4 regions of the Lentzea sp. NPDC003310 genome follow, and region 1 is predicted to be linked to each of the others. Evidence: riboswitches for the same ligand, from Rfam matches in the RefSeq annotation. Region 1 holds a riboswitch; each other region holds the start of a gene.
The links. Region 1 has a riboswitch for cobalamin ahead of ABZX02_RS32705 (ribonucleoside-diphosphate reductase subunit alpha). Riboswitches for the same ligand answer to the same signal wherever they lie in the genome.
Positions count from the first base shown of each region.

Region 2: it holds a riboswitch for cobalamin, as region 1 does, so the genes downstream of both, ABZX02_RS41920 (putative cobaltochelatase) here and ABZX02_RS32705 (ribonucleoside-diphosphate reductase subunit alpha) in region 1, are expected to answer to the same signal.
Region 3: it holds a riboswitch for cobalamin, as region 1 does, so the genes downstream of both, ABZX02_RS04620 (iron ABC transporter permease) here and ABZX02_RS32705 (ribonucleoside-diphosphate reductase subunit alpha) in region 1, are expected to answer to the same signal.
Region 4: it holds a riboswitch for cobalamin, as region 1 does, so the genes downstream of both, ABZX02_RS33680 (CbtB-domain containing protein) here and ABZX02_RS32705 (ribonucleoside-diphosphate reductase subunit alpha) in region 1, are expected to answer to the same signal.

Region 1 covers NZ_JBEXNC010000018.1:9,303-14,446, forward strand. The annotation lists gene ABZX02_RS32700 (ribonucleotide-diphosphate reductase subunit beta) at 1-675, opposite strand, end outside; gene ABZX02_RS32705 (ribonucleoside-diphosphate reductase subunit alpha) at 675-3,029, opposite strand; cobalamin riboswitch at 3,137-3,339, opposite strand; gene ABZX02_RS32710 (LysE family transporter) at 3,537-4,085, opposite strand; gene ABZX02_RS32715 (LysR family transcriptional regulator ArgP) at 4,185-5,042, shown strand; gene ABZX02_RS32720 (SDR family oxidoreductase) at 5,060-5,144, shown strand, end outside.
Region 2 covers NZ_JBEXNC010000032.1:39,646-44,789, forward strand. The annotation lists gene ABZX02_RS41920 (putative cobaltochelatase) at 1-1,775, opposite strand, end outside; cobalamin riboswitch at 1,810-1,941, opposite strand; gene ABZX02_RS41925 (beta-eliminating lyase-related protein) at 1,970-2,932, opposite strand; gene ABZX02_RS41930 (hypothetical protein) at 2,952-4,013, opposite strand; gene ABZX02_RS41935 (8-amino-7-oxononanoate synthase) at 4,075-5,144, shown strand, end outside.
Region 3 covers NZ_JBEXNC010000002.1:429,749-434,892, forward strand. The annotation lists gene ABZX02_RS04605 (S8 family serine peptidase) at 1-1,059, shown strand, start outside; gene ABZX02_RS04610 (3-isopropylmalate dehydrogenase) at 1,338-2,375, shown strand; gene ABZX02_RS04615 (YciI family protein) at 2,442-2,861, opposite strand; cobalamin riboswitch at 2,951-3,089, shown strand; gene ABZX02_RS04620 (iron ABC transporter permease) at 3,122-4,144, shown strand; gene ABZX02_RS04625 (ABC transporter ATP-binding protein) at 4,144-4,884, shown strand; gene ABZX02_RS04630 (ABC transporter substrate-binding protein) at 4,881-5,144, shown strand, end outside.
Region 4 covers NZ_JBEXNC010000018.1:205,531-210,674, reverse strand. The annotation lists gene hisG (ATP phosphoribosyltransferase) at 1-192, opposite strand, end outside; gene ABZX02_RS33690 (phosphoribosyl-ATP diphosphatase) at 209-472, opposite strand; gene ABZX02_RS33685 ((2Fe-2S)-binding protein) at 581-1,231, shown strand; cobalamin riboswitch at 1,302-1,434, shown strand; gene ABZX02_RS33680 (CbtB-domain containing protein) at 1,488-1,676, shown strand; gene ABZX02_RS33675 (CbtA family protein) at 1,685-2,440, shown strand; gene ABZX02_RS33670 (SMI1/KNR4 family protein) at 2,494-3,027, shown strand; gene ABZX02_RS33665 (HAD family phosphatase) at 3,024-3,680, opposite strand; gene metH (methionine synthase) at 3,673-5,144, opposite strand, start outside.

The sequences.
Region 1 (5,144 bases):
CTCGTCGCGCAGGATGTACTGGTACTGCTCGGCGATGCCCACCATCTTGTTGCGGCGGCCCAGCGACAGGATCTGCGCGAACCCCGTGTAGAACCACATGCCCTCGAACACCACGTAGAACGCGACGAGGTCCTTGAGGAACGCCTGGTCCCGGTCCGGCGTGCCCGTCCGGAACTCCGGGTCCTCCAGGTGCTGCGTGAACTGCAGCGCCCACGCCGCCTTGTCCGTGATGGACGGGATCTCCCGGTACATGTTGAACAGCTCGCCGTCGTCGAGACCGAGCGACTCGCAGATGTACTGGAACGTGTGCGTGTGCACGGCCTCCTCGAACGCCTGCCGCAGCAGGTACTGGCGGCACTCCGGGTTCGTCAGGTGCCGGTACACCGCGAGCACGATGTTGTTGGCCACCAACGACTCGCTCGTCGCGAAGAACCCGAGGTTGCGCTTGATCATCAGGCGCTCGTCGTCGGTCAGGCCGTCCTTCGACTTCCACAGCCCGATGTCGGCCTGCATGGACACCTCGGTCGGCATCCACGCGTTGTTGCAGCCGGCCAGGTACTTCTCCCACGCCCAGTGGTACTTGAGCGGCAGCAGCTGGTTGACGTCGGCACGACAGTTGATCATCGCCTTGTCGTCGACGCTCACGCGCGCGGCGCCTGCTTCGATGTTACTCATTACTGGCACGCCTCGCAGTCGGGGTCGGTGATGGAGCAGTTGGGGTCCACGGCGACGGGGGAGACGGCGTTGAGCTTGCCGTCCGTCCCTTGCAGCGTGGACTTCTCCACGTGCGTCGCGCTCTGCGTGCGCAGGTAGTACGTGGTCTTCAGCCCGCGCAACCACGCCAGCTGGTACAGCTCGTCGAGCTTGCGGCCACTGGGCTGGGAGAGGTACAGGTTCAGCGACTGAGCCTGGTCGATCCACTTCTGCCGGCGGCTGCCCGCCTCGATCAGCCACGAGCTGTCGACCTCGAACGCCGTGGCGTACAACGCCTTCAGGTAAGGCGGCACCCGGTCGATCGCGCCGAGGCTGCCGTCGTGCAGCTTGAGGTCCGAGATCATCCGCTCGTCCCACAGCTTGCGCTGCTTGAGCGCCCGCACCAGGTCGGGGTTGATGACCGTGAAGTCACCGGACATGTTCGACTTCACGTACAGGTTGCGGTACAGCGGCTCGATCGACTGGGTGACGCCGGTGATGTTCGCGATGGTCGCGGTCGGCGCGATCGCCATGACGTTCGAGTTCCGCATGCCGCGCCGGGCCTTCTCCCGGACCGGCGCCCAGTCCAGCGTGGACTCGCGGTTCTGCTCCAGCTCGCCCTCGCCGCGCGTCCGCGCGAGGATCTCGACCGAGTCGATCGGCAGGATTCCCTGGCTCCACAACGACCCGTCGAAGGACTGGTAGGCACCGCGCTCCTGCGCGAGGTCCGCGGACGCCTCGATGGCGTAGTAGCTGATCTCCTCCATGGACCGGTCCGCGAACTCGACGGCCTCCTGGGACGCCATCGGCGTACCGAGCGTGAACAGCGCGTCCTGGAAACCCATCAGCCCCAAGCCGACCGGCCGGTGCTTGAGGTTGGAGTTCTTCGCTTCCGGGATCGTGTAGTAGTTCACGTCGATCACGTTGTCGAGCATCCGCACCGCCGTGCGAACGGTCTTCGCGAGCCGCGCGTGGTCGATGCCCTGGTCCGTGACGTGCTGCGCGAGGTTGACGCTGCCGAGGTTGCAGACCGCGACCTCGTCGACCGCGGTGTTCAGGGTGATCTCGGTGCACAGGTTCGAGGAGTGCACGACACCGCTGTGCTGCTGTGGCGACCGCAGGTTGCACGGGTCCTTGAACGTGATCCACGGGTGACCGGTCTCGAACAGCATGGTCAGCATGCGCCGCCACAGGTCGACGGCCGGCAACCGGCGGAAGACCTTGATCTCGCCGTTGTCCGCCTTCTGCTCGTAGGCGCGGTACTTGTCGGCGAACTCGGTGCCGAACGCGTCATGCAGGTCCGGGACCTCGTCGGGGGAGAAGAGCGTCCACTGGCCGTTGGCGCGGACGCGGCGGAGGAACTCGTCCGGGACCCAGTTCGCGGTGTTCATGTCGTGGGTGCGGCGGCGTTCGTCGCCGGTGTTCTTGCGCAGGTCGAGGAACTCCTCGACGTCGATGTGCCAGGTCTCGAGGTACGCGCAGACCGCGCCCTTGCGTTTTCCTCCCTGGTTCACGGCCACCGCCGTGTCGTTCGCGATCTTCAAGAACGGCACCACGCCCTGCGACTTGCCGTTCGTCCCCTTGATGTGCGCGCCGATCCCGCGCACGGGTGTCCAGTCGTTGCCGAGCCCACCCGCGAACTTCGACAGCAGCGCGTTGTTGCTGATGCCGTGGAAGATCCCCGCGAGGTCGTCATCGACGGTGGTCAGGAAGCACGACGAGAGCTGCGGGCGCGTGGTGCCCGAGTTGAACAACGTCGGGGTCGAGCACATGAAGTCGAACGACGACAGCAGCTCGTAGAACTCGATGGCGCGGGCGTCGCGGTCGTCCTCCTCCAGCGCGAGGCCAATGGCGACGCGCATGAAGAACGCCTGCGGCAGCTCGTAGCGGCGGCCGTCGTGGTGCAGGAAGTAGCGGTCGTACAGGGTCTGCATGCCCAGGAACTGGAAGTTCAGGTCCCGTGACGCGTTCAGGGCGTCGCCCAGGCGGGCCAGGTCGAACGACTCCAGGCGCGGGTCGAGCTGGCCGAACTCGATGCCGGAACGCACGAACGACGCGAAGTACGCCGGGTAGCGCTCGGTCATCTCGGCGTGCGACAGGGGTTCTCCGCAGGCCTCGGCACGCAGCTTGTCCAGCAGCAACCGGGCGCTGACGTAGGAGTAGGCCGGGTCGTGCTCGACCATCGTGCGGGCGGCCATGATCGGCGCGAGCGCGAGCTCGTCGTCGGTGATGCCGTGGTAGAGGTTGCGCTTGGTCTCGGCCAGAACCGCCTCGGCCGACGCGGTGGGCAGGTCGGCGCAGGCTTCGTCGATGACCACTGAAAGGCGGTCGGGCACGCTCTCTCCTCGCGAGCAGGCCGAGGGTGAACGCGTGCGCGCGCCGGCGGCCGACGCCACCGGTGCACACAGCCGCCCTCCCTCGGGGCACCGTGTCGTGCGCGCAGGCTTGCGCGCACACCAGTGGCAGGTCTTCGGACTCGTGGGCGCACTTCCAACGCCTACCGGCCGTCGCTTCCCAGGTCGGCTGACCCAGTGCTTGGTTGACGGCTTTCGTTCCCACTCACCGCTGCGGGGCAGTCCCGGGTTCGCACCGGGTTCCCTCTTGCCTCACCGAACGGGTCGGTGAACCACCAGCGCGGCAGATACTACATGTGGTGGTGGGGTCTGGATCACCACCCAACATGCGCGTGTCGTGGGTTAGGGTCGGAAACGTGGGTGATCTTCGGCCTCGGGTCGTCTTCGGTGCACTGGTCAGCGCGGGGCTCGCTTCGGCGTCCCTTTTCGTCGGGACGGCGGCGCCCGTGACGTGTGGCGCCCTGGCCGTCGCGGCGGTGCTCGTGATGATCACCAGCCGGCGATCAGGGTCACCCCGAGAGTGATCATCACGGCGGCGATCAGGCCGTCGAGGACGCGCCACGAGCGTGGCTTCGCGAACAGCGGGCTGAGCAGCCGCGCGCCGAAGCCGAGGGCGACGAACCAGGTGATGCTCGCCGTCACCGCGCCGATCCCGAAGAGCCAGCGACCGGCCGCGATCGACCCGAGCAGCAGCACCGTGTCGAGGTAGACGTGCGGGTTGAGCCACGTGAGCGCGAGCGCGGTCAGCACGGGCCGGCCGCTGGGCTCGGAGCCGGTGTGCAGCGCGGACGGCCGCAGCGCGCGGCGCGCGGCCAGGAACCCGTACCCCAGCAGGAAGATCCCGCCCACGACGGCGGCGATCGTGATCGCCTGCGGGACCGCGCGGACGAGTGCTCCGAACCCGGCGATGCCGACGGCGACCAGGATCGCGTCCGACAGCGCGCACACGGCGACGACCTTGGCGACCGCCTGGCGTCGAAGTCCTTGGCGCAGCACGAAAGCGTTCTGCGCGCCGATCGCGACTATCAGGGTCATCATGGTGCCGAAGCCGAGCAGCAGGTCAGTCACCCGGCCCACGGTATTGACGCCGTCTTGATGAGACCAGCTAAAGATTCTTACGTAGCATTAGCGCTCGTGATGGACCTGGACCTGGTGCGGACGCTGCTCGCGGTCGTCGACGCGGGCACGTTCGATGCCGCCGCGACGGCGCTGCACGTCACCCCTTCCGCTGTCTCGCAACGCATCAAGGCGCTCGAACAGCGAACCGGGCGCGTGCTGCTGGTGCGCGCCCGGCCGGTTCGGCTTACGCCGTCCGGCGAGGTGCTGGTCCGCTATGGTCGGCAACTGCTCGCGCTGGACCAGGACCTCGACGCGGCCCTGGGCGAGGACGCCGTGGTGCGGGTCCCGATCGCGGTCAACGCCGACTCGCTCGCCACGTGGTTCCTGCCCGCCCTGCAACGGGTCTCGCCGGAGCTGCGGATCTCGTTCGACCTGCACCGCGAGGACCAGGACCACACGACGGCGTTGCTGCGGCAGGGCCTGGTGATGGCCGCGGTGACGTCCTCGCGCGAGCCGGTGGCGGGCTGCTCGGTGAGCAAGCTCGGCGAGATCCGTTACGCCGCAATGGCTCCCGCGTCCTTTGTGGAGCGACATGCGCGAGGCCCGCTCAAGTCGTGGCTGCCGGACGCGCCCGTCGTCGTGTTCGACCGCAACGACGACCTGCAGGACCGGTTCGTGCGCACGCTGACGCGCGGGCGGGGCGCGTCGGAGCACCGCCACTACGTGCCGTCGTCGGAGGTGTACGTGCGGGCGATCGTGGCGGGCCTCGGGTGGGGAATGGTGCCGCCGCAACAGCTCCAGGAGGGCCTGGTCGACCTCGCGCCGGGCCGCACCATCTCCGTGCCGCTGTACTGGCAGCAGTGGAAGCTCGACTCGCCGGCGCTGACGGCCGTCGCGGAGGCGGTGGCGGCGGAAGCGAGCGAGGCGTTGCGCTAGCGGTTAGCCTGCCTGGCATGACCGGCGAACCGATGAACCTCGACGGGAAGATCGCAGTCATCTACGGCGCGGGCACGATCGGCGGTGCCATCGCGAAGGCGT
Region 2 (5,144 bases), on a different contig from region 1:
ACGACGGCGGTCTGCTCCAGCAGTCCCGCGGCCTTCAGCGCGTCCTTGGTCGGGTCGCCGCCCAGGCCGGACGACGTCGCGCGGCCGTCCGTGAGCAGCACGACGAGCGGGCGCTTGCGCGGGTCGCGAAGGCGTTCGATCTCCAGGACCCGGTGGGCCTTCAGCAGTCCGTCGGCGAGCGGGGTGCGGCCGCCGGTGCGCATCTTCTTCAGGCGCGTGGCCGCCGCGTCGACGGACGTCGTCGGAGGCAGCGCGACCTCGGCCTGGGTACCGCGGAACGTGACCACGCCGACCTTGTCGCGGCGCTGGTAGGCGTCGCGCAGCAACGAGATCACCGCGCCGCTGACGGCCGACATCCGCTTCTGCGCGGCCATCGAGCCGGACGCGTCGACGACGAACAGGACGAGGTTCGACTCCTTGCCCTCCCGCACGGCCTTGCGCAGGTCGGCGGCGGTCAGCAGCAGACCGGGACCGCTGCGGCCGCGCGCGGCCTGGTGCGGCGCGGCGGTCGCGAGCGTGTCGACCAGGTGCAGCCCGCTGCCGTCCACAGTGGACGAACGGACGATCCGGCCGATGCGGGCACGGGCCCGGGAACGCTTGCCGGGCGCGCCTTCGCCGACTCCGGGCACCTCCAGCAGCCGCGCCTTGAACGCGGGCGCGGGCTCCGGTGCCGGACGGTCCTGGGGCGCGTTCCCGTTGCCTTTCGGACCGTCCTGCGGCTCGGGCAGCTCACCCCCGCTGGGACCGTCGTCGTCCGGGCCGTCGTCACCGGGGTCCTCGGCGTGCTCGGCCGCCTGCTTCATCGCGTCCTCGAGCTGCTGCTCCTCGATGCCGGGCTCGTCGAACGGGTCACGCCGGCGCCGGTGCGGCAGCGCGAGCCGGACGGCCGTCTCGACGTCGGTCTCCTCGACCTCGGAGGCCCCGCGCCACGCCGCGTGGGCCGTGGCGGCACGGGCGACGACGAGGTCCGCGCGCATGCCGTCGACCTCGAAAGCCGCGCACACGGCGGCGATCCGGCGCAGCTCACCGTCCGGGAGGGACACCCCGGCCAGCCGGGCGCGCGCGTCGGTGATCTGCTGCTTGAGCTCGGCGTCCTGCCCGGCCCACCGCGCGGCGAACGCCACGGGGTCCGCCTCGTAGGCGAGCCGGCGCCGGATGACCTCGGTGCGCACGGCCACGTCCCGCGCCGCCTTCACCGCCACGGTCAGCCCGAACCGGTCGAGCAGCTGCGGCCGCAGCTCGCCCTCCTCCGGGTTCATGGTGCCGACCAGCAGGAACTGCGACGGGTGCGACACCGAGACGCCCTCGCGCTCGACGTGCGCCCGCCCCATCGCGGCGGCGTCAAGCAGCAGGTCGACCAGGTGGTCGTGCAGCAGGTTGACCTCGTCGACGTAGAGCACGCCCCGGTGCGCCGCGGCCAGCAGGCCGGGCTGGAACGCGCGCTTGCCCTCGGTCAGCGCCTTCTCGAGGTCGAGCGACCCGACGAGCCGGTCCTCGGTGGCGCCGACGGGCAGTTCGACGAGCCGGGCCGGCCTGCGCTCGACGCCGTCGTGCGGCGCGTCGGGGCAGTCCGTCGTGCCGGGCACGCAGCCGAACCGGCAGCCCTGCGAGACGTCCAGCTCGGGCAGCAGCGCGGCGAGGGCGCGCACGATCGTCGACTTCGCGGTCCCCTTCTCGCCGCGGACGAGCACACCGCCGATGCCGGGGTGCACCGCGTTCAGCAGCAGGGCGAGCCGGAGGTCGTCGTGTCCGACGACAGCCGAAAAGGGGTACATGCAGCGAAGTCCTTCCTCGGGTGTCCACGCCCGCGGTCAGGTGGAAGAGGGGGACGAGTTCCTGACTCCCGGCACGGGCCGGTCACAGTCGCGGGACGGCGCCGGAGTCTCACCGGCTTCCTCGCACTCCCCTCACAGCCCCGGCATCGTCGCATTTCGCACGGCCGGGTCCAACAGCCAGGTGAGCGACGTCGCTAGATCAGGCCCCGGAACTCGGCCCACGCCTCCCGCACCTCGTCCGCCGTCCACTCCAGCGCGGGCTCCGCCACGGTCACCTCGGTCTTGGCGAGCGGCCCGTCCTGCCAGAACCCGCCGAGGAACGCCCCGCTCAGCTCCTTGAGCCGAGCCGGGTCACCCGGCAGGTGCAGCGCGAACTGGTGGGTGTGCGGCTCGGGCAGATCCATCGCCGCGGTCACGACCTTGGCGTGCTCGACGTACAACCCCAGCCGCGGCAGCACGGTGTCGAGGCCGTGCAACGCCGACAGCGCCGCGGGCCACTGCTGGAACAGCATGCCGCCATACCGGTGCCGCCACACCCGTGCCTGGTCGACGAAGTCCTGGGTGCCGGCCAGCGCCGCGCCCGAGATGCCCTCCAGCGACTTGTAGAACGACACGTAGACCGAGTCGAAGAGGCCCGCGATCTCGGGCAGCGGCTTGCCGAGGCCGTACGTGCTCTCCCACAGCCGCGCGCCGTCGAGGTGCACGACCGCGTCCCGTTCGCGGGCTAGATCGACCCACGACACGAGCTCGTCCCAGGCCGGCAGCACGAACCCGGCCTCGCGGTCGGGCACCTCCAGCAGCAGCGTCCCGTACGGCTCGGGGCAGGATCCGATGTCCGCGTTGCGCACCTTGATCGGGCGCAGGCCGGAGAGCGCGGTCAGCGCGTCGTCCTCGTGGTGCAGCGGGTGGGCCTGCGGGTGCATCGCGACGATCGGGTTGTTCGTGCGGTCCGCCCAGCACTTCAAAGCGATCTGCTGCGCCATGGTGCCGGTCGGCACGAACAACGCGGCCTCGGTGCCGAGCAGCTGCGCGACCCGCGTCTCCAGCGCGCCCACCGGGCCGCCGTCGCCGTAGCGGTCGGGGTCGACGTCCGGCACGGGGCCGAGCGTCTCCAGCAGCGTCTTCTTGCGGACTCCCGAGAGCTGTCGGTTCAACACTCCCGCATCCAACCTCAGGTCAGCGGCTGACGGCCACCGACTTCGGCGCGCGGAACGACAGCAGGTTCAGCCACTCCGGGTCCGGACCGACCAGGTGCAGCGACGGTTCCTCCGAGGCGACGGTGCGCAACGTCACGGCCGCCTCCAGCCGGGCCAGACCGGCGCCGAGGCAGAAGTGGCGGCCGTACCCGAACGCGAGGTGGCGCGGATCGGTCTCCTTGCCGCTCAACAACAACACGAGCTCCGCGCCGGCCGGCACGCGCACGCCCGACAGCACGACCTCACGCGCGGTCAGCCGCCGCCACGTCACCACGGGCGTGTCGGTCCGCAGCACGTCCTCGACGAACGACTCGGCCACGCCGGGCTCGGGCAGCCGCGCCCACAACGAGCGGTCCTGCAACGCGCGGCGCAACGCCGTGGACAGCAGCTGGGTCGTCGTCTCCTGGCCCGCGATCAGCAGGAAGTAGCAGAGGCCCGCGGAGTCCTCGGCGGACACGCCGGCGTCGGCCAGCGCGCAGAACAGCTCGCCGTCGCGGGCGTGGTAGCGCTTGATCAACCACTGGTGGAAGTCGCCGACGTCGTCGACGAGCTCCAGCTGCCGTTCCCGCGACAGGTCGCCCCAGAAGAACTCCAGCGAGCCGGCGCTCCACCGCTTCAACGTCGGGATGTCGACGTTCTCCAGCCCGAGCAGTTCCACCAGGACGATCGCCGGCAGGTCCCACGCCAGGTCCCGCACGAGATCCGTGCCACCCAGCCGTTCCGAAACCAGCGACCGGATGCGAGGCTCCGCAGCGGCGACGCGGGCGGGCGTGAAGAACGACGCGACGAGCCGCCGCAGGCCGGCGTGCGACGAGGACCCGTTGTTCGCGAGCGTCGGCGGCAGCGAGAAGCGGGCGCGCACCAGCGACCGCAGCGCGGCCGGCGCGACCGGGGTCACGGCGGTCAACGCGTTGTCGGGCAGGTAGGTGACCGGATCGGCCAGCACGGCGCGCACGTCGTCGTGGTCGGACACCACCCACCGGCCGCCGGCGAACTGCACCGGCGAGGTGAGTTCGGCGCGCGTGAAGGTGAACAGGTCCACGAGCGGCACGCTAGCGGGCGGATGGGAGACTCGGTCGGTGACCGTGAGCACAACTGAGGCGATGTCCAGCGGCGGTGAGTCGACGCTCGACTGGATCGACACCCGTTCCGAGGCGCGGGCCAAGGCCGGTCTGACCCGGCGGGTGCGGCCGCGCACGGCGGACTCGACGGACCTCGACCTCGCGAGCAACGACTACCTCGGGCTCGCCAAGGACAAGCGCGTCGCGGGTGCCGCAGCCGCCGCCACGCTCAAGTGGGGCGCGGGCTCCACGGGCTCACGCCTGGTCACGGGCTCGACGGAGCTGCACGCCGAGCTGGAGTTCGAGCTCGCGAACTTCTGCGGCTCGCAGTCGGCGCTGGTCTTCAGCAGCGGCTACATGGCGAACCTCGGCGCGGTCACGGCGCTGTCCGGTCCCGGCACGGCGATCGTCGCCGACCAGCACATCCACGCGTCGCTGATCGACGGCACGCGCCTGTCGAAGGCCGACGTCGTCGTCGCGGACCACTGCGACGTCGGCAAGGTCAAGCACGCGCTGGAGACCCGCGGCAAGCGCCGCGCGATCGTCGTCACGGACTCGGTGTTCAGCGTGGACGGCGACATCGCCCCGCTGAACGAGCTGCACGAGGTCTGCCGCGCGACCAGCGCCGCGCTGGTGGTCGACGACGCGCACGGACTGGGTGTCGTCGGACCCGGTGGCCGCGGCGCGGTCGCGGAGGCGGGCCTCATCAAGCAGCCGGATGTGATCACCACGCTGACGCTGAGCAAGTCGCTCGGCGCGATGGGCGGTGCCGTCCTCGGCCCGAGCCGGGTGATCAAGCACCTGATCGACACCGCGCGGCCGTTCATCTTCGACACCGGCCTCGCCCCGAGCAGCGCGGCGGCGGCGCTGACGGCCATCAAGATCCTGCGCGAGGAGCCGGACCGCCCCGAGCGCGCGCTGACCGTGGCGCACGACCTGAGCAACCGCCTCAAGGAGGCCGGGTTCCAGGTCAGCACGCCGACCGCGGCCGTCGTGAGCGTGCGGGCACCCAGCCCGGAGCAGGCGTTCCAGTGGGCCGAGACCTGCCGCACGAGCGGTGTGGTCGTCGGCTGCTTCCGGCCGCCGTCGGTGCCGGACCAGATCAGCAGGCT
Region 3 (5,144 bases), on a different contig from region 1:
GACCCGAAGGCCCTGCGCAAGACGGTCGACTCGACGGTCGAGCCGAACCAGCTCGACGTGCCGCGCCAGTTCCTCGCGGACGCCTCCGGTCGCGTGACCTTCACGCCGACCGCCGGCGCCACCGTGCCGCTGCGCCTGTCGGTCTACTCGGCGCCGAAGCCGGTCGCGGACATCAAGACCGCGTCCAGCCTCAAGTTCCCGGGCAACAGCAAGCAGGCCGTCCTCAACGTGTCCGGCAAGGGCATCGACCAGGGCACCGGCTCGCAGGCCTACCGCTCGCTGATCAGCGTCCTCGAGCTGCAGGCCCAGTCGCCGAAGCTGCGCGACTGCAAGCGCAACGTCACCGAGAACTGCGCGCTCAACGAGACCGCCAAGGGCGGCGACCTCCGCTACGTCGGCGCGGCCTCCACGGCCCCGCTCGCCAAGGCGCAGGGCAAGCCCGAGGAGGCGCTGCTCGCGTTCGGTGTCGCAACCTGGGGCAACTGGTACAACCTGGGCAAGAACACCATCCCGTTCGTCGACATCGACACCAACGGTGACGGCACCGCGGACTTCGAGGTGTACGCGACCCGCCTGACCGACACCGACCTGCTGGTCGCGACCACCGTGGACCTGAAGACGGGCGAGACCGTCGACATCCAGGGCGTGAACGGCCTGTTCGGCGACGTCGACGCGAACGTCCAGGACACCAACGTCGTCGTCCTGCCGGTGCTGCTGAGCGCTCTCGGCATCGACGCGACGAAGGACACGGCCCGCGTCTCGTACACGGTCGGCACCGCCGGCTACTACCCGGCGCCGGGCAACGCGAACAAGCTGATCGACGTGGTCGACCGCAAGCTGTCCTTCGACCCGCTCAAGCCGGGTCTGTGGGCGCAGGGCGGCGGCGACGCGGCGCTCTCGTACCTCGCGAAGCCGGGCACCGCGCTCGTCGTCAACAAGGACGAGGCCTCGCTGAAGGCCGACAGGTCCGACGGCCTGCTGGTGCTCAACCACCACAACGCCAACGGTGACCGCGCGTCGGTCGTCCTGGTGAAGTCCGGTGGGCGGGGCGCCTACTAGATCGGATGTTTCACGAGAGGCCCGGTTCTCCGCCAGGGGACCGGGCCTCTCGGTCTGTCACGGCCCGGAACTGCCTGCCGTCACCCCTTGACGCGACACCGTTCCTGCGGTCGAGTGACACTCGAAAGTTTGGTATGGGCCGTGTGGGTGTCCCGCAGTACGGGAGATAACACCCCGATGGGGTGTCCGGCATGCGGCGGACGGCCGCGATGCCGGTAGCCTTTCGCGTGAGGAAAATAGTCCCACCAATTGGGGACTGACACCTGGGAGGTGTGTGGATGCGGCTCGCAGTGATCCCAGGAGACGGGATCGGGCCCGAGGTCATCGCTGAGGCCCTGAAGGTCCTCGGTGAGGTCGTTCCGGCGGCCGAGATCACTCGCTACGACCTCGGCGCGGCGCGCTGGCACGCCACGGGAGAGTTGTTGCCCGAGTCGGTGCTGGGGGAGCTTCGCCAGCACGACGCGATCCTGCTCGGCGCGGTCGGCGACCCGTCGGTGCCGAGCGGAATCCTGGAGCGGGGCCTGTTGCTCAGGCTGCGCTTCGAACTCGACCACCACGTGAACCTCCGCCCTGCTCGTCTCTACCCCGGTGTCCGCAGCCCGCTCGCGGACCCGCCGGAGATCGACATGGTGGTGGTGCGCGAGGGCACCGAGGGCCCGTACGCGGGCAACGGCGGCCTGCTCCGCAAGGACACGCCGCACGAGATCGCCACCGAGGTCTCGCTGAACACCTCGTTCGGCGTCGAGCGCGTGGTCAGGGACGCCTTCGCGCGTGCCTCGAACCGCCAGCGCCGGCACCTGACGCTGGTGCACAAGACGAACGTCCTCACGCACGCCGGCTCGTTGTGGTCGCGCGTGGTGGAGGAGGTCTCGCTGCAGCACCCGGACGTCACCGTGGCCTACCAGCACGTGGACGCGGCGACCATCCACATGGTCACCGACCCGGGCCGCTACGACGTGATCGTCACGGACAACCTGTTCGGCGACATCCTGACCGACCTCGCCGCCGCCGTCACGGGCGGCATCGGCCTGGCCGCGTCCGGGAACATGGACGTCACGCGCCGCAACCCGTCGATGTTCGAGCCGGTCCACGGGTCGGCACCCGACATCGCGGGCCAGGGCATCGCCGACCCGACGGCCGCCGTGCTGTCGGTGGCGCTGCTGCTCGACCACCTGGGCGAGCACGAGGCGTCGCGCCGGATCGAGGCCTCCGTGGCGTTCGACCTGGCGACGCGCGACCACCAGTCGCCGGGCGCGACCTACGCGATCGGTGACCGGCTCGCGGCGCTCGTGTCGTCGAACGTGCGCACGGGCTGAGTTCTCCAAGGCACGTACTAAGGCCCCGGTCGAGTCGACCGGGGCCTTGGTGTTTCCGGAGGTGCGTCAGAGCTGGCCGTTGGCCTCACGCCACGCGCGCTCCTTCTGGATCCACTCGTTGTCCTGCGGGAACTCGTCGATGGTCGGCACGCGCCGGATCTCGGTCTTGAAGCCGGGGCCGGTCATCGGCATCCGCTTCGCCCACTCGACCGCCTCCTGGATCGAGGACACGTTGAGCAGGTAGAAGCCGTTGAACAGCTCCTTGGTCTCGCCGTACGGGCCGTCCGTGACGACCGGCGGCTCCTGCGAGTAGTCGACGACGACGCCCTCGGAGGTGTCGGAGAGCCCCTCCGCGGCGAGCAGCACGCCGGCGCGGATCAGCTCCTCGTTGTACGCGCCGACCTCCTCCAGCATCTTGTCGAAGTCGAACTCGCCCATGTTGGCGAAGGCCTCGTCGGTGGCGCGCATGATCAGCATGTACTTCACGGTGTGTCTCCCTGGATGTCTCTCGTTCGGTGTCGTCCACAGGTCGAACGGGCGCGGTGCCGGATCGACATCACACCCGAGAAATTTCCGAACTTTCTGTTTTCGCAGGTAGGGTCACTGAAGTCGTGCGTGGGGGAAGACCGGTCTGAGTCCGGCGCTGACCCGCAACGGTAGGTCCCCCGAGCCGGGGGACGAGCCCGAACACCCGCGTGCGATGCCCCAGGAACTCCGATTCCGCCGTGGACTGCGGGAAGGACCAAGTGATCTCCAAGATCAGCGCGCTCGTGGGCGTGCTCGTCGTCAGCATCGTGGCCGGCGTGGCGCTCGGCCCCGTCTCCGTGCCGTTCGGTGTCACCACCGAGCTGCTGTGGGAGGCGCTGACCGGCGGCACCGTCCCCGCCCACCTCGCCGGGCAGTACCACATCGTCTGGGACATCCGGCTGCCCCGCGTCCTGCTCGCCGCCGTCGTGGGCGCGGGACTGAGCGCGGTCGGCGTCGCGATCCAGGCGATGGTTCGCAACGCGCTCGCCGACCCGTACGTGCTCGGCATCTCCTCGGGCGCGAGCGTCGGCGCGACGGCCGTGGCGACGATGGGGATCCTGTCCGGCCTCGGGGTCTACGCGCTGTCGGTCGGCGCGTTCGCCACCGGACTCGGCGCCACGGCCCTGGTCTACATCACCGCGCGCACGAGCCGAGGGCTCACACCGCTGCGGCTGGTGCTGACCGGGACCGCGCTGGCGTACGGGTTCTCCGCCGTGGCGATGCTGCTGGTGTTCCAGGCGCCGCACGGGGAGGCGGCGCGGGCGGCCATGTTCTGGCTACTCGGCAGCCTCGGTGGCGCGACGTGGACGGCACTGCCGATCGCCGCCGCCGTGACGGTGCTGGGCATCGCCTACCTGATGACCAGAGCCCGGCAGCTGAACGCGCTGGCGATGGGCGACGAGACCGCGACGACGCTCGGCGTGCCCGTCAACCGGTTCCGCACGCACCTCTTCGTCGTGACCGCCGGCATCACCGGCGTGCTCGTGGCCGTCAGCGGCGCGGTGGGCTTCGTCGGGCTGATGCTGCCCCACCTCACCCGCATGGTCGTGGGCGCGGACCACCGCAAGGTCCTCCCGCTCGCGCCCCTGGCCGGGGCGTCGTTCATGGTGTGGGTCGACGTGGCCGCGCGGATGCTCGCGGCACCCGAGGAGCTCCCGCTCGGCGTCATCACGGCCGCGATCGGCGTGCCGTGCTTCATCTTCCTCATGCGCCGCAAGAGCTACGTGTTCGGAGGACGTTGATGCGCGTCGACATCGAGCAGGTCACCGTCCGCGGCATCATCACGGACATCACGCTGCACGCCGAGGACGAGGTCGTCGGGATCGTCGGCCCGAACGGCAGCGGTAAGTCCACGACGTTGCGCTGCGTCTACCGCGCCCTGAAACCGGACGTGGGCGCCGTGCTGCTCGACGGCGTCGCCGTCCACAAGCGACAGCACGTCGCCCGCGACCTCGCGGCCCTGTCGCAGGAGTCCCAGGTCGAGTTCGACTTCACCGTCGCCGAGGTGGTGGAGATGGGCCGCCTGCCGCACGAACGCGACTCCGTCCGCGACCGCCGCGTGGTGACCGACGCACTGGACACAGTGGACGTCGCGCACCTCGCTCCGCGCAGCTTCCTGAGCCTTTCGGGCGGTGAACGCCAGCGCGTGCTCATCGCCCGCGCGATCGCCCAGGAACCCCGCGTGCTCGTGCTGGACGAGCCCACCAACCACCTCGACATCCGGCACCAGCTGGAGGTGCTGGCTCTCGCGCGCGACCTGGGCGTCACGGTGCTCACCGTCCTGCACGACCTGAACCTCGCCGCGTCCTACTGCGACCGCCTGCACGTGCTCGACGAGGGGCGGCTGGTCGCCTCCGGCACACCGTCGGAGGTCCTCGTCCCCGAGCTGGTCGCCAAGGTTTTCCACGTCACCGCGCACGTCGTGCGGCACCCGACCACGGGAGTTCCCCAGCTCCTGTTCGACCAGGAGGTCACCCCTTGAGAACCGCACTCGTCACAGCCGCCCTGCTGCTCGTCTCCGGCTGCGGCGCCACGGTGGCCCAGGACACCTCCGCCACCGACCCGGTGACCGTCACGAACTGCGGTCAGCAGGTCACGTTCGACCGCGTGCCGTCCAAAGTGGTCACCAACGACACCGGCATCACCGAGATGATGTTCGCGCTGGGCCTCAAGGACCGCATGGCGGGGTACGTGGTGAACGGCCTCAAGACCGTCGACGTGCAGACCTCCCCGTGGAAGGCC
Region 4 (5,144 bases), 200 kb from region 1:
GAGGTCGAGGTCGCCGGACGCCACGTAGATCGCGATGTCCTTGGGACGCAGGAAGAAGAACTCGACCTCGTTGTTGTTGTCGAGCACGGTCAGGTCACGCGGCTCGTGCCGCTGCCGGTAGCCGGCCTCGGTGAGCATGGCGGAGGCGCGTTCGGCGAGCGCGCCCTTGTTCGGGACTGCAACGCGCAGCATGTCGAAGTCTTTTCCGTCAGAGGTACTTGTACACGTCTTCGAGGGTGAGCCCACGGCCCAGCATGAGCACCTGGAGGCGGTAGAGCAGCTGCGAGATCTCTTCGGAGAGCTTCTCGTCGGACTCGTACTCGGCGGCGATCCAGACCTCGCCCGCCTCCTCCAGGACCTTCTTGCCCTGCGCATGGACCCCGGCCTCGAGCGCGGCGACGGTGCCGGATCCCTCCGGCTTGGTGGCGGCTCGTTCGGTCAGCTCTGCGAACAGGGAATCGAAGGTCTTCACGGCTCCACATCCTCCCATCCCGGCGACCCCGGTCCACACCGCGGTCACATCTGTCCCAGGCGGTGGACGTGATCTGTCCTGCATGGACACCCGGTAGCGTGAACTTCCGTGTCGGAGTTCGCGGAGGTCCTCGCAGCGCTGCGCCGGGTGCGCGGCATCAACCCGTTCTTCGCCCTCGACGTGGGCCGCCCCGACGACTTCTGGCTGCCGGGAACGGCACTTCTCGACGGCCCCGCCCTCAAGACCACCATCGACGCCATCGCGATCCGGTACAAAGCCGACGAACCACGCGTCGCCGCCAGCCTGTTCTTCCTCAGCTACACCGCCCGCCTGCTCAGCCCGCTCACGGCCGCGAACATCCCGATCGACGTCCGCCCCGAGAACCTCTGGTGGCACCACCACCCGGCGAACGGCCTGAGCGTGCGCATCGACCAGCCACGCCTGGGGCCGCCACCGGCCGAGGCACTCGCACCGGTCGTGGAGGCCATCCAGTCCGTCACGCCCGTGGCGCGCGGACTGCTGTGGGGCAACGCGATGTCGAACGTCGCGGGCGCGCTGAAAATGGTTGTGCGCGCACGCATGCTCACGGCGGAGGAAGCGGAAGAACGGGGCGAACGGCTCATGAGCGCGCCGCCGTTCGAAGAAGCCGGAGAATTCCTGAGCTTCCCCGGCGAACTCGGGTTCCGGCGCCGGAGCTGTTGTCTTTACTACCGCGTCGCCGCAGGTGGGAAGTGTGGCGACTGCCCACTCGTGAAGTGAGGAACGCAACAACTCTTATGGCCGGTTGTGCTTAACGGGCCGCTCAACTTACGGTGCACGCGCCGCAGTGACGGGAAGCCGGTGGAAATCCGGCGCGGTCCTCGCCACTGTGACCGGGAAGCGATCCCCGCCGAGCACGTCACTGGTTCCCGCCGGAACTGGGAAGACGCGGGGGCAGCGTTGATCCGGGAGTCAGGAGACCGGCTGCGGCGCCGCAAGGAGAGTTGACCTTCCACGAGGTATGGAGGAGCCCGTCATGACGAGCCCCGCAGCAAGCCTGTCCGCCGTCCGCGTGCCCAAATGGGCCTTCGCCGTCTCACTGCTCGGCCTGATCGTCACCTACCTGGTCCTGCAGGAGAACGGCCTCGCGCTCGGCGCGGGTTCCGAGTTGCTGCACGAGTTCTTCCACGACGGCCGCCACGCTCTCGGCGTCCCCTGCCACTGACCACGCGGATGACGACCTACAAGTCCATCGCACTGCGCGGCATCGCGGCCGGCGGCATCGCCGGCGTCGCGTCCGCGCTGGTGCAGCTCCTGGTGACCGAGATCCCGATCCGGGCCGCGCTCGCGGTCGAGGAGGCTCGCGCACCCGCCGGTGAAGAGACCGGCCACTCCCACGGCGGCGGGGAAGAGCTCGTCAGCCGCGGCGCCCAGGTCGTGGGCGGCATGCTCGGCGTGGTGATCGTCGGCATCGCGGTGGGCCTGGTGTTCGCCACGGCCTACGCGCTGTCGAAGCGCTGGTTCACCGGCAGCACGCCGTTCACGCGCAGCGTCGCGTTCGGTGCCGCGGTCTTCGGCGCCGTCGCGCTGCTGCCGTGGCTCAAGTACCCGGCCAACCCGCCCGCGGTGGGCGACCCGGAGACGGTGAACTACCGCACCGCCCTGTACCTGGGCGTGGTGGTGGCCGGCCTGGTGATCGTGTGGGGCGCGTCGTGGCTCGCCGAGCGGCTGCGCGAGCAGTCCGCACCGGTGCGGGCGACGGCCGTGCTGCTCGCGGTGGTCGCGGCCGGCGCGGTGGTGCTGCTGGCGTTCCCCGCGCCGCCGGACACGATCCCCGCGGACATGCCGGTGACCGTGCTGTGGCAGTTCCGCCTCAGCTCGCTCGCGCAGCTGGCCACGCTCTACGTGGGCATCGGCGTGGTGTTCGGCCTGCTGGTCGACCCGGCCACGCGCAGGGCGAAGTCCGTCGAGAAGGCAGTCGTCGCTTGACGGTGCGGGGTGGCCGCGAGGCCACCCCGCCTCCGGCGCGACATCATGTCGGGATGACGGGGAACGGTGTTCAACCGTGGGAACGCATCCACAACTGGTTGCGCGTCAACGCATCCCGCACCTTCGACCAGATCACGGCCGATCCGGCGACCACCGGCCTCTGGCGCCTCACCGGTGCGGAGAACCTGATTCCAGCGCGGTACACCCCGTTGTCCCCAGAAGATTCGCAGCGAACGCGAAACAGGAAGAGCACGCACCTCGAAGTCGAGACGGAACCGGCCGGCGCGACGTCGGGAGTCTTCCTGCCGGAGTTCGTCCCGATCGCCGCGGATGACATGGGCGACTACCTGTTCGTCGACGAACGTCCGGGTCCGGAGTCCGGGTGCGTCCGCGCGTGGGACGTGGACGAGGGCAGCAGGCTGCCGTCGCTCTGGCCGAGCCTGACCGCGATGCTCACCGACATCGCGGACTCCCTCGACACCGGCGCACCGGCTCTGCGCGGACACGCGGACGCGGCGAAGTTCTTCACGACCTCCGTCTACGTGCCCGAGGTGCGTGACGGCAGGCTCGGCTGGCGGCGGGTCTAGAGCGCCTTCAGCACCTCGAGGTCGACGCCCACGAGGGAGTCGCGGAAGATCCGCCGCTCCCCCGCCTCCACCGCGACGTCGCACGGCACGACCAGCACCGTGCACCCCGCCGCCACCGCGGCGGCCACCCCGGTCGGCGAGTCCTCGACAGCGACGCACTCGGCCGCGTCCACCCCGAGCAGCCGCGCCGCCTTCAGGTACGGCTCGGGCAGCGGCTTGTTCAGCCCGTCCACCTCGTCGCCGCACACGGTCACGTCGAACAGGTCCCGCCCGATCGTGTCCAGCGCGACCTCGGTCAGTCCCCGCTCGGTCGACGTCACGAGCGCCATCGGCACGCCGGAGGAACGCACGGCGCGCAACGCCTCCTGCGCGCCCGGACGCCACGGCAGGCCCGCGCGGAAGACTTCTTCGGTGCGGCGCAGGATCCACGCGGCGCCGTCGGCCATGTCCGCCTCGGTCGGCTCGATGCCGACGTCGCCGAACAGCAGGCGCATCGTCGTGGGCACGTTGCTGCCGACCATGCGTTCGCGGGTCTCCAGGGACAGCACCCCGCCGAGCTTCTCCGCGTACTCGTAGAGCGGGATGTCCCACAGCTTCTCGGAGTCCAGCAGCGTCCCGTCCATGTCCCACAGGACCGCGCGCGGATCAGACATTGAAGTACTTCGCCTCCGGGTGATGCGCCACGAAGGCGTCGGTGGACTGTTCCGGGTGGAGCTGGAGTTCCTCGGACAGCGAGACCCCGATGCGGGCGGGCTCCAGGAGTTCGACGACGCGCCTGCGGTCTTCCATGTCGGGGCAGGCTCCGTACCCGAACGAGTACCGGGCGCCGCGGTAGCCGAGCTTGAAGTACTCCTCGACGGCGGCGGGGTCCTCGGCGGCGACGGTGCCACCGGTCGGCCACACGAGCTCCTCGCGGACCCGCTTGTGCCAGTACTCGGCCAGCGCTTCGGTGAGCTGGACCCCCAGTCCGTGGACTTCCAGGTACTCACGATACGCGTTCTTGCCGAACAGCTCGTTCGCGTAGTCGGCGATCGGCTGGCCCATGGTGACGAGGTGGAACGCGATCACGTCGACCTCGCCGACGTCCCGGGAGCGCCAGAAGTCGGCCAGGCAGAGGCGTCGATCCCTTTTCTGGCGCGGAAAACGGAACCGGAAGCGCTCAGCCGACTCGACCGACGGCTCCTCCAGAACGATCAGGTCGTCGCCGTCGGAGACGCACGGGAAGTAGCCGTAGACGACGGCGGCGTGGGCAAGAACACCTTCGGTGGCAAGGCGTTCCATCCAGTAGCGCAGGCGCGGGCGGCCCTCGGTCTCGACCAGCTCGTCGTAGGTCGGGCCGGCACCACGCGCGCCCTTGAGGCCCCACTGGCCCATGAACGTCGCCCGCTCGTCCAGCAGCGCCGAATACTCCGCGACCGGGATGCCCTTCACCACGCGGCTGCCCCAGAACGGCGGCACGGGGATCGGGTTGTCCGCCGCCACGTTCGAGCGGCCGGTCGCGACTTCCTCTTGCGCCGCAACGGCTTTGCGTGCCGCCGCGATGCGCAGCGACCGTTCGCGACGGGCCTTGCGCTCCGCCGCCCTGGCCTCCGCCTCCGGGTCGACCAGCGGTGCCTCGCCGCGCTTGGCCGCCATGATCGCGTCCATCAGCCGCAGGCCCTCGAACGCGTCGCGGGCGTAGCGGACGTCACCGAAGTACATCTCCGTCAGGTCGTTCTCGACGTACGCGCGGGTCAGCGCGGCGCCGCCGAGCAGCACCGGCCAGCGCGCGGCGACTCCCCTGGAGTTCATCTCCTCCAGGTTCTCCTTCATGATCACGGTCGACTTGACCAGCAGGCCGGACATGCCGATCGCGTCCGCGCGGTGCCGTTCGGCGGCGTCGAGGATGGACGTGATCGGCTGCTTGATGCCGATGTTCACGACCTCGTAGCCGTTGTTGGACAGGATGATGTCGACGAGGTTCTTGCCGATGTCGTGCACGTCGCCCTTCACCGTGGCGAGCACGATGCGGCCCTTGCCGCCGTCGTCGGAGCGCTCCATGTGCGGTTCCAGGTGCGCGACCGCGGTCTTCATCACCTCGGCGGACTGCAGCACGAACGGCAGCTGCATCTGGCCGG